2 regions of the Pantoea sp. X-Soil-ISGK-421 genome follow, and region 1 is predicted to be linked to the other one. Evidence: predicted binding sites of a transcription regulator. Region 1 holds the regulator's gene; the other holds the start of a gene.
What was found. Region 1 encodes sigma-54, which starts transcription at its own class of promoters, with help from an activator protein. Its sites were predicted from a motif close to GTTGGCACANNTTTCGCTNT; they were not measured.
Positions count from the first base shown of each region.

Region 2: the regulator sigma-54 is predicted to act here: its motif matches at 1,927-1,946, upstream of glnA (glutamate--ammonia ligase).

Region 1 is NZ_AP035979.1:519,094-523,529, reverse strand. Features, by position in the region: gene kdsC (3-deoxy-manno-octulosonate-8-phosphatase KdsC) at 1-59, shown strand, start outside; gene lptC (LPS export ABC transporter periplasmic protein LptC) at 56-628, shown strand; gene lptA (lipopolysaccharide ABC transporter substrate-binding protein LptA) at 603-1,157, shown strand; gene lptB (LPS export ABC transporter ATP-binding protein) at 1,163-1,888, shown strand; gene rpoN (RNA polymerase factor sigma-54) at 1,937-3,376, shown strand; gene hpf (ribosome hibernation promoting factor) at 3,398-3,685, shown strand; gene ptsN (PTS IIA-like nitrogen regulatory protein PtsN) at 3,846-4,328, shown strand; gene rapZ (RNase adapter RapZ) at 4,380-4,436, shown strand, end outside.
Region 2 is NZ_AP035979.1:4,018,060-4,022,495, forward strand. Features, by position in the region: gene typA (ribosome-dependent GTPase TypA) at 1-1,654, opposite strand, end outside; gene glnA (glutamate--ammonia ligase) at 2,094-3,503, shown strand; gene glnL (nitrogen regulation protein NR(II)) at 3,764-4,436, shown strand, end outside.

The DNA of each region.
Region 1 (4,436 bases):
GCGATCTGATTTTGATGGCGCAAAACAAGTTTGAGGATGCCAAAGGGCAATCAATATGAGTAAGAGCAGGCGTTGGATGACGCTGATTTTGGCCTTGATCGCCTTAGTGCTGATCGGCTGGAATCTCACCAACCAGGATGACGACAAAACGCCGATGGCGACCAACGATCAAGCCCCGACCTATACCAGCGAGAAATCGAATACGGTGGTGTATAACCCTACGGGTGCGCTGGGCTATAAACTGGTCTCGGATAAAGTGACCTACTTTGCTGCCGATGAGATAAGTTGGTTTGATAATCCGGTGATGACCACGTATGACGAAAATAAAGTGGCAACATGGTCAGTACGCGCTGATAAGGCAAAGCTGACTAAAGATCGTATGCTTTATCTATACGGTAACGTTGTGGTTAATTCGTTGACCCAGGATTCACAGCTTGAGCGCATCCTTACCGATAACGCTCAGGTTAATCTGGTCACCCAGGATGTGACATCTGACGATCAAGTCACCCTTTTTGGCCGCAGTTTTAATTCCACTGGCATGAAAATGCGCGGCAATTTACGGACGAAACATGCTGAGCTGCTTGAAAAGGTCAAAACTTCCTATGAAATTCAAAATGAAAAAAAATAGCCTTAAGTTATTGCTGGTGACTACGCTGCTGGCAACGAGCCTGCCTGCGCTGGCGTTAACCGGCGATTCCGATAAACCGGTGAATATTGACTCGGTCAACCAGGCGCTGGACTTACAGGGCAACGTCGCGACCTTTACCGGCAACGTGATTGTGACTCAGGGTTCCATCAAGATTACCGCCGATAAAGTGGTGGTCACCCGTCCGGGCGGTGACAGTAAAAAAACCATCGTTGATGCTTACGGTACGCCAGCCACCTTCTATCAGATGCAGGACAGCGGCAAGCCAGTGCAAGGGCATGCTAGTAAGCTGCATTACGAATTGGCGAATGATTTTGTTGAGCTGACAGGTAATGCCTTTATTCAGCAGCAGGACAGCAATATCAAAGGCGACCGCATCACTTACCTGGTGAAAGAGCAGAAGATGCAGGCCTTCAGCCAGGGTGAGAGCAAGCGCGTGACCACCGTTCTGGTACCGTCGCAGCTGCAGGACAAAAACGGTTCGTCCGCGAGCCCTAAAAAGAGTAACTGATTGCTATGGCTACACTAATCGCTGAGAACCTGGCGAAAGCCTACAAAGGCCGCCGCGTGGTGGAAGATGTTAGCCTGCAGGTAAAGTCCGGCGAGATTGTCGGCCTGCTGGGTCCAAACGGTGCCGGTAAAACCACCACGTTTTACATGGTGGTCGGTATTGTGCCGCGCGATGCGGGCCGCATTGTGATTGATGATGAAGATATCAGCATTCTGCCTCTGCATGCGCGCGCGCGTCGCGGCATCGGCTATCTGCCGCAGGAAGCCTCGATCTTCCGCCGCCTGAGCGTCTACGACAACCTGATGGCAGTTCTGCAGATTCGTGATGATTTGACGGAAGAGCAGCGTCAGGATCGTGCCAACGAGCTGATGGAGGAGTTCCATATCGCCCATCTGCGAGACAGCATGGGCCAGGCGCTATCGGGTGGTGAACGTCGTCGTGTGGAAATTGCGCGCGCGCTGGCCGCTAATCCTAAATTTATCTTGCTGGATGAGCCATTTGCCGGTGTTGATCCGATCTCGGTTATCGACATCAAGAAAATCATCGAGCATTTGCGTGACAGCGGCCTTGGCGTGCTGATTACTGACCACAACGTGCGTGAAACCCTCGCGGTGTGTGAACGCGCTTATATCGTCAGCCAGGGACATTTGATTGCCCATGGCACGCCTGATGAAATTCTTGTAGATGAGCAGGTTAAGCGTGTTTATTTGGGCGAAGAGTTCAGACTCTGATAAGGTGTTGTAACACCCTACGTTTGCTTAGGAAATTCTTACCGAATTATGAAGCAAGGTTTGCAACTCAGGCTCAGCCAACAGCTGGCGATGACTCCACAGTTGCAGCAAGCAATTCGCTTGCTGCAACTTTCTACGCTTGAACTCCAGCAAGAACTGCAACTGGCGTTGGAAAGCAATCCGCTGCTTGAGCAAACCGATCTGCATGAAGAAGTCGACGCACGCGAATTTCAGGATCAGGAAAGTGATTCTTTAGACACGCGCGAGGCACTTGAACAGAAAGAAATGCCCGATGAGCTTCCTCTCGACGCAACCTGGGACGAAATCTACACCGCTGGAACACCTTCAGGCACGGGCACCGATTACCAGGACGACGAACTGCCCATCTATCAGGGCGAAACCACCCAATCGCTGCAGGATTACCTGATGTGGCAGGTTGAGTTAACACCGTTCACTGATACCGATCGCGCGATTGCCACGTCAATCGTTGATGCTATTGACGACACCGGTTATCTCACCGTCAGCTTACAAGACATTTATGACAGTATTGGCGATGAAGAGCTGGCGCTGGAAGAAGTAGAAGCCGTGCTCAAACGCGTGCAGCGTTTCGATCCGGTCGGCGTGGGTGCACGCGATTTACGTGATTGCCTGCTGGTACAGCTATCGCAATACGACGCCGCAACGCCGATGCTGGCTGAAGCACGTCTGATTGTTAGTGAACACCTCGATCTGCTGGCCAATCATGACTTCCGCAGCCTGATGCGCGTGACGCGTCTCAAGGAAGAAGTGCTTAAGGACGCGATGCTGCTGATTCAGTCGCTCGATCCGCGCCCAGGCCAGTCGATCAATACCAGCGAACCCGAATATGTCATTCCCGATGTGCTGGTTCGTAAAATCAGCAAGCGCTGGACGGTTGAACTCAACTCCGACAGCATGCCGCGCCTGAAAATCAATCAGCAGTATGCTGCGATGGGCGGAGCAGGACGTAATGACAGCGATAATCAGTTTATTCGCAGCAACTTACAGGAAGCCAAGTGGCTGATTAAGAGCCTGGAGAGCCGTAACGATACGCTGCTGAAAGTGACACGCTGTATCGTTGAACAGCAGCAGGCGTTTTTTGAGCAGGGTGAGGAGTATATGCGTCCAATGGTGCTGGCAGACATTGCTCAGGCTGTTGATATGCATGAGTCCACCATTTCCCGCGTCACCACGCAGAAGTATCTACACAGCCCGCGTGGCATCTTTGAACTGAAGTATTTTTTCTCCAGTCACGTCAACACCGAAGGCGGTGGCGAAGCCTCTTCTACGGCGATTCGTGCACTGGTGAAAAAATTAATCTCGGCGGAAAATCCCGCAAAACCCTTGAGCGACAGCAAACTGACCTCCATGTTATCCGAACAGGGCATCATGGTAGCGCGACGTACGGTTGCTAAATATCGCGAGTCTTTATCGATACCGCCATCAAACCAGCGTAAGCAATTGGTTTGACCGAACGAAGAAGGAAGACCTATGCAGCTAAACCTTACCGGACTTAATGTTGAGATAACCGAACCTCTGCGTGAATTTGTAAATAGCAAATTTGCCAAACTGGAACACTATTTTGATCGTATCAATCAGGTTTATATTGTTCTAAAAGTAGAGAAGGTGACGCAGATTGCGGATGCAACACTGCACGTCAACGGCGGGGAGCTGCACGCCACATCGGAAGCGGAAGATATGTACGCGGCCATCGACGGGTTAATCGATAAGCTTTCCCGTCAGCTGACCAAACACAAAGACAAACTGAAAAAACACTAACCTTCACGCTTGCAGAGTGCCGACTGATTCGGCACTTAGAGCAAAAATGGGGCGGATATTACCGCCCCGTTTTGTCATCTGCGCAAGCGCCAACGGGCGAACGGCAATGAAATCAATTGCCTGAACCTCACGGCACAGTGAACTCGCAAGTGAAACGATGATGAACAACGATCTAACACTGGAATTGAGCTCGGTCCTTTCGCTGGACTGTACCCGTAGCGGCGTACACTGCCAGAGCAAAAAACGCGCGCTGGAAATTATCAGCGAGCTGGCAGCGAAGCAGCTCAATCTGCCACACCAGACGCTTTTCGAAGCCATCCTGACCCGCGAACGTATGGGCAGTACCGGTATCGGCAACGGCATCGCCATTCCACATGGCAAGCTGGAAGAGGACACGTTACGTGCTGTAGGCGTGTTTATCAGCCTTGATCAACCCATCGCCTTTGATGCGGTAGATAATCAGCCGGTTGACCTGCTGTTTGCTCTGCTCGTGCCAGCGGACCAGTGTAAGACCCACTTGCACACGCTTTCGCTAGTGGCCAAACGTCTGGCGGATAAAACCGTCTGCCGTCGTTTACGTGCGGCACAAAGCGACGAAGAGCTCTACGCCATTATCACAGAAGCTCAGGAAGCACACTCTTAAGCGACAAACACTTTACCGGCGTATTCGCCGGTTTAAAACGGGAGAAATGTGATGGTGCTGATGATCGTTAGCGGTCGGTCAGGCTCAGGAAAATCAGTTGCGCTGCGT
Region 2 (4,436 bases), 3.5 Mb from region 1:
CAGTACCTGATGCACGCATGTTGGTCAGTTTCTTACCGGTCAGGCAGTTAACTGTCAGGTCGTTAGAACGGCTGTGAATACCGATGATCTGGCCTTCATACACTTCCGCACCGTGACCCAGGAACAGCTTACCGCGATCCTGCAGACCGAACAGAGCAAACGCTACCGCTTTACCCTGACCGTTAGAGATCAGTACGCCGTTCTGACGCTGGCCCACTTCGCCCGGACGAACGTCGTCGTAGTGGCTGAAGGTGGAGTACAGCAGACCAGTACCTGAGGTCATGGTCATGAATTCGTTACGGAAACCGATCAGACCACGGCTTGGGATCATGTAGTCGAGACGTACACGGCCTTTACCATCTGGATCCATGTTTTTCAGGTCGCCTTTACGCTCACCCATCGCTTGCATCACAGAACCCTGATGGGTTTCTTCGATGTCGAGGGTAACGTTTTCGAATGGCTCCTGCTTACGGCCTTCGAACTCACGGAAGATAACTTTCGGACGGGATACCGCCAGCTCGAAACCTTCACGACGCATGTTCTCGATCAGCACTGACAAGTGCAGCTCACCACGACCGGAAACGCGGAATGCATCCGAATCTTCAGTTTCTTCAACGCGCAGTGCAACGTTGTGTACCAGCTCTTTGTTCAAACGCTCCAGGATCTGGCGCGAGGTCACGAACTTACCTTCTTTACCGCAGAACGGTGAGGTGTTCACGTTGAAGAACATGGTTACGGTTGGTTCGTCGACGCTCAGGGCTGGCAGCGCTTCCACATTCTGCGTGTCGCAGATGGTGTCAGAGATGTTCAGCTCGCCCAAACCGGTGATCGCGATGATGTCGCCCGCTTCCGCCAGGGTGCTTTCGATACGCTCCAGACCAAGGTGGCCCAGCACTTTACCGACTTTACCGTTACGGGTTTTGCCTTCGCTATCAATGATAGTGACCTGCTGGTTCGGCTTAACGGTACCGCGTTTGATGCGGCCGATACCGATCACGCCCAGATAGTTGTTGTAGTCCAGCTGCGAGATCTGCATCTGCAGTGGAGCTTCAACTTCAACCTGAGGTGGAGAAACGTGGTCGACGATCGCCTGATACAGCGGGGTCATGTCGTCAGCCATGTCGGTATGTTCCAGACCCGCGATGCCATTCAGCGCCGAAGCGAAGATGATCGGGAAGTCCAGCTGCTCGTCAGTCGCATCCAGGTTAACGAACAGGTCAAATACCTGATCAACAACCCAATCAGGACGCGCGCCCGGACGGTCAACTTTGTTAATAACCACAATCGGCTTCAAACCATGAGCAAATGCTTTCTTGGTTACGAAGCGGGTTTGCGGCATAGGGCCATCCATCGCATCTACAACCAGCAGCACCGAATCCACCATGGACATGACGCGCTCCACTTCACCACCGAAGTCGGCGTGTCCTGGGGTATCAACGATGTTGATACGGTAGTCATTCCATTTGATGGCGGTGTTTTTTGCGAGGATGGTAATCCCACGCTCTTTCTCCAAATCGTTGGAGTCCATTACGCGCTCAGTCGCTTCGGTACGAGCATCAAAAGTACCGGACTGTTGTAGCAGCTTGTCAACCAGGGTGGTCTTACCATGGTCAACGTGCGCGATGATGGCGATGTTACGCAAATTTTCGATCACAGCTTTGCCTCAGGCATTATAGAAATAACGCGGTATTGTACACGGATTAAGCGGAAGACTGAACATGATCACAGATTTCGCCGAAAGTTTCTCGTAGCGCTGGTTTTTAGCACCATTTACGGTGCATTAATCTGCACTGCGATGGCAATTTGCACCAATATAGTGCTTATGTTCACCAGTGATGCACCATAACAATGCATGCAATCCATCCTGGTGCAGCCTTCGACTCACGAAAGAGCGCATTGTAGCGCCATTTTCGCCATTGTCATAAAGTTGGCACAGAATTCGCTTTATATATTTTAAGCGAAAACGACAGTTATAAAACGGTTGAAAGAGCTTGCCGAGATCTTTGGTTAGGAATGGTCAGCAGTCGAGACACATTCCCGGCAACGAAGTTCTCTCACCATGACGATAATGACCATTTCCAGGAGAGTTGAGTATGTCCGCTGAACACGTTCTCTCGATGATGAACGAGCATGAAGTTAAGTTTGTTGACCTGCGTTTTACCGATACTAAAGGTAAAGAACAGCACGTTACTATCCCTGCTCACCAGGTTAACGCTGACTTCTTCGAAGAAGGCAAAATGTTCGATGGCTCCTCCATCGGTGGCTGGAAAGGCATTAACGAATCAGACATGGTGCTGATGCCGGATGCAACCACTGCAGTCATGGATCCGTTCTTCGAAGACTCGACCCTGATCATCCGTTGCGACATCCTTGAGCCAGGCACTTTGCAGGGCTACGATCGTGACCCACGCTCCATTGCTAAACGTGCAGAAGAGTTCCTGCGTTCTTCAGGCATCGCGGATACCGTGCTGTTTGGACCAGAACCAGAGTTCTTCCTGTTCGATGACATCCGCTTCGGTTCTTCTACCTCAGGTTCACACGTTGCTATCGATGATATCGAAGCCGCATGGAACACCGGTAAAGAGTATGAAGGCGGAAACAAAGGTCACCGTCCAGGTCTGAAAGGCGGTTACTTCCCAGTGCCACCGGTTGACTCCGCGCAGGACATCCGTTCTGCCATGTGTCTGACCATGGAACAGATGGGTCTGGTGGTTGAAGCACATCACCACGAAGTCGCCACTGCTGGTCAGAACGAAGTGGCAACCCGCTTCAACACCATGACTAAAAAAGCTGACGAAATTCAGATCTACAAATACGTGGTGCACAACGTTGCTCACGCGTACGGCAAAACGGCAACCTTCATGCCTAAGCCAATGTTCGGCGATAACGGTTCTGGTATGCACTGCCACATGTCCCTGTCAAAAGGCGGCGTGAACCTGTTCTCTGGCGACAAGTACGGCGGCCTGTCTGAAACTGCTCTGTTCTACATCGGCGGTATCATCAAGCACGCTAAAGCGATCAACGCCCTCGCGAACCCAACCACCAACTCATACAAGCGTCTGGTTCCAGGCTACGAAGCCCCCGTTATGCTGGCTTACTCTGCCCGTAACCGTTCTGCTTCTATCCGTATTCCAGTGGTTGCTAGCCCGAAAGCACGTCGTATCGAAGCGCGCTTCCCGGATCCAGCGGCTAACCCATACCTGGCATTCACCGCGCTGCTGATGGCCGGTCTTGATGGTGTTATCAACAAGATCCACCCTGGCGATGCGATGGACAAAAACCTGTATGACCTGCCGCCGGAAGAAGAAGCTGAGATTCCAAAAGTTGCAGGTTCTCTGGAAGAAGCCCTGAACGCACTGAATGAAGACCGCGAGTTCCTGACCCGTGGCGGCGTGTTCACTGATGACGCGATCGATGCGTACATCGAACTGCGCAAGCCAGAAGTTGACCGCGTGCGTATGACTCCGCACCCGGTTGAGTTCGAACTGTATTACAGCGTTTAATCAGCATTAAAGATTCGCGGGTTTTCATCGCCGCAAGGCGGCAATCGAGACAATCCCGGAGAGCTGAGATAATTCAGTGACTCGGGTCAACGAGTGCAGCCAACGCAGCGGCGGTGTAAAAGACGCCGAAGATTTTATATTGCCGTGGAAACTTTAGCCCATCTCCGGATGGGCTTTTTTCTCCGCGCATACAGGGTACGAAGCACAGATTTCCGTCCTGAAAGGCTATAATGCACTAAATTAGTGCAGAGGAACGCTGTATGGCAACTGGCACGCTGCCCGACGCGGGGCAGATTCTCAACTCTCTGATCAACAGTATTTTGCTGGTCGATAACGATTTAGTTATCCATTACGCCAATCCGGCGGCGCAGCAATTACTGGCGCAAAGCTCACGTAAATTGTTCGGCACGCCATTACCGGAATTAACCGGCTATTTTTCGCTGAATATTGAGGTGATGAGCGAGAGTCTCGGAGCTGGCCAGGGCTTTACCGATAGCGAAGTCACGTTAGTGGTCGATGGCCGGGCGCACATTATGTCGCTGACGGCACAGCGCTTACCAGATGGCTTTATTCTGTTGGAAATGGCGCCGATGGATAATCAACGTCGTCTTAGCCAGGAACAAATTCAGCATGCTCAGCAGGTGGCTGCCCGCGATTTAGTCCGCGGTCTGGCGCATGAAATCAAAAATCCGCTGGGAGGATTACGGGGTGCCGCGCAACTGCTTACCCGCGCATTACCCGATCCTTCTCTGCATGAATATACGCGCATCATCATTGAGCAAGCCGACCGACTGCGTAATTTGGTCGATCGTCTGTTAGGTCCGCAGCAACCGGGTTTGCACGTGACGCAAAGCATTCATCAGGTGGCGGAACGCGTGGTGAATCTGGTGTCGATGGAGTTGCCGGAAAATGTTTCACTGGTGCGTGATTACG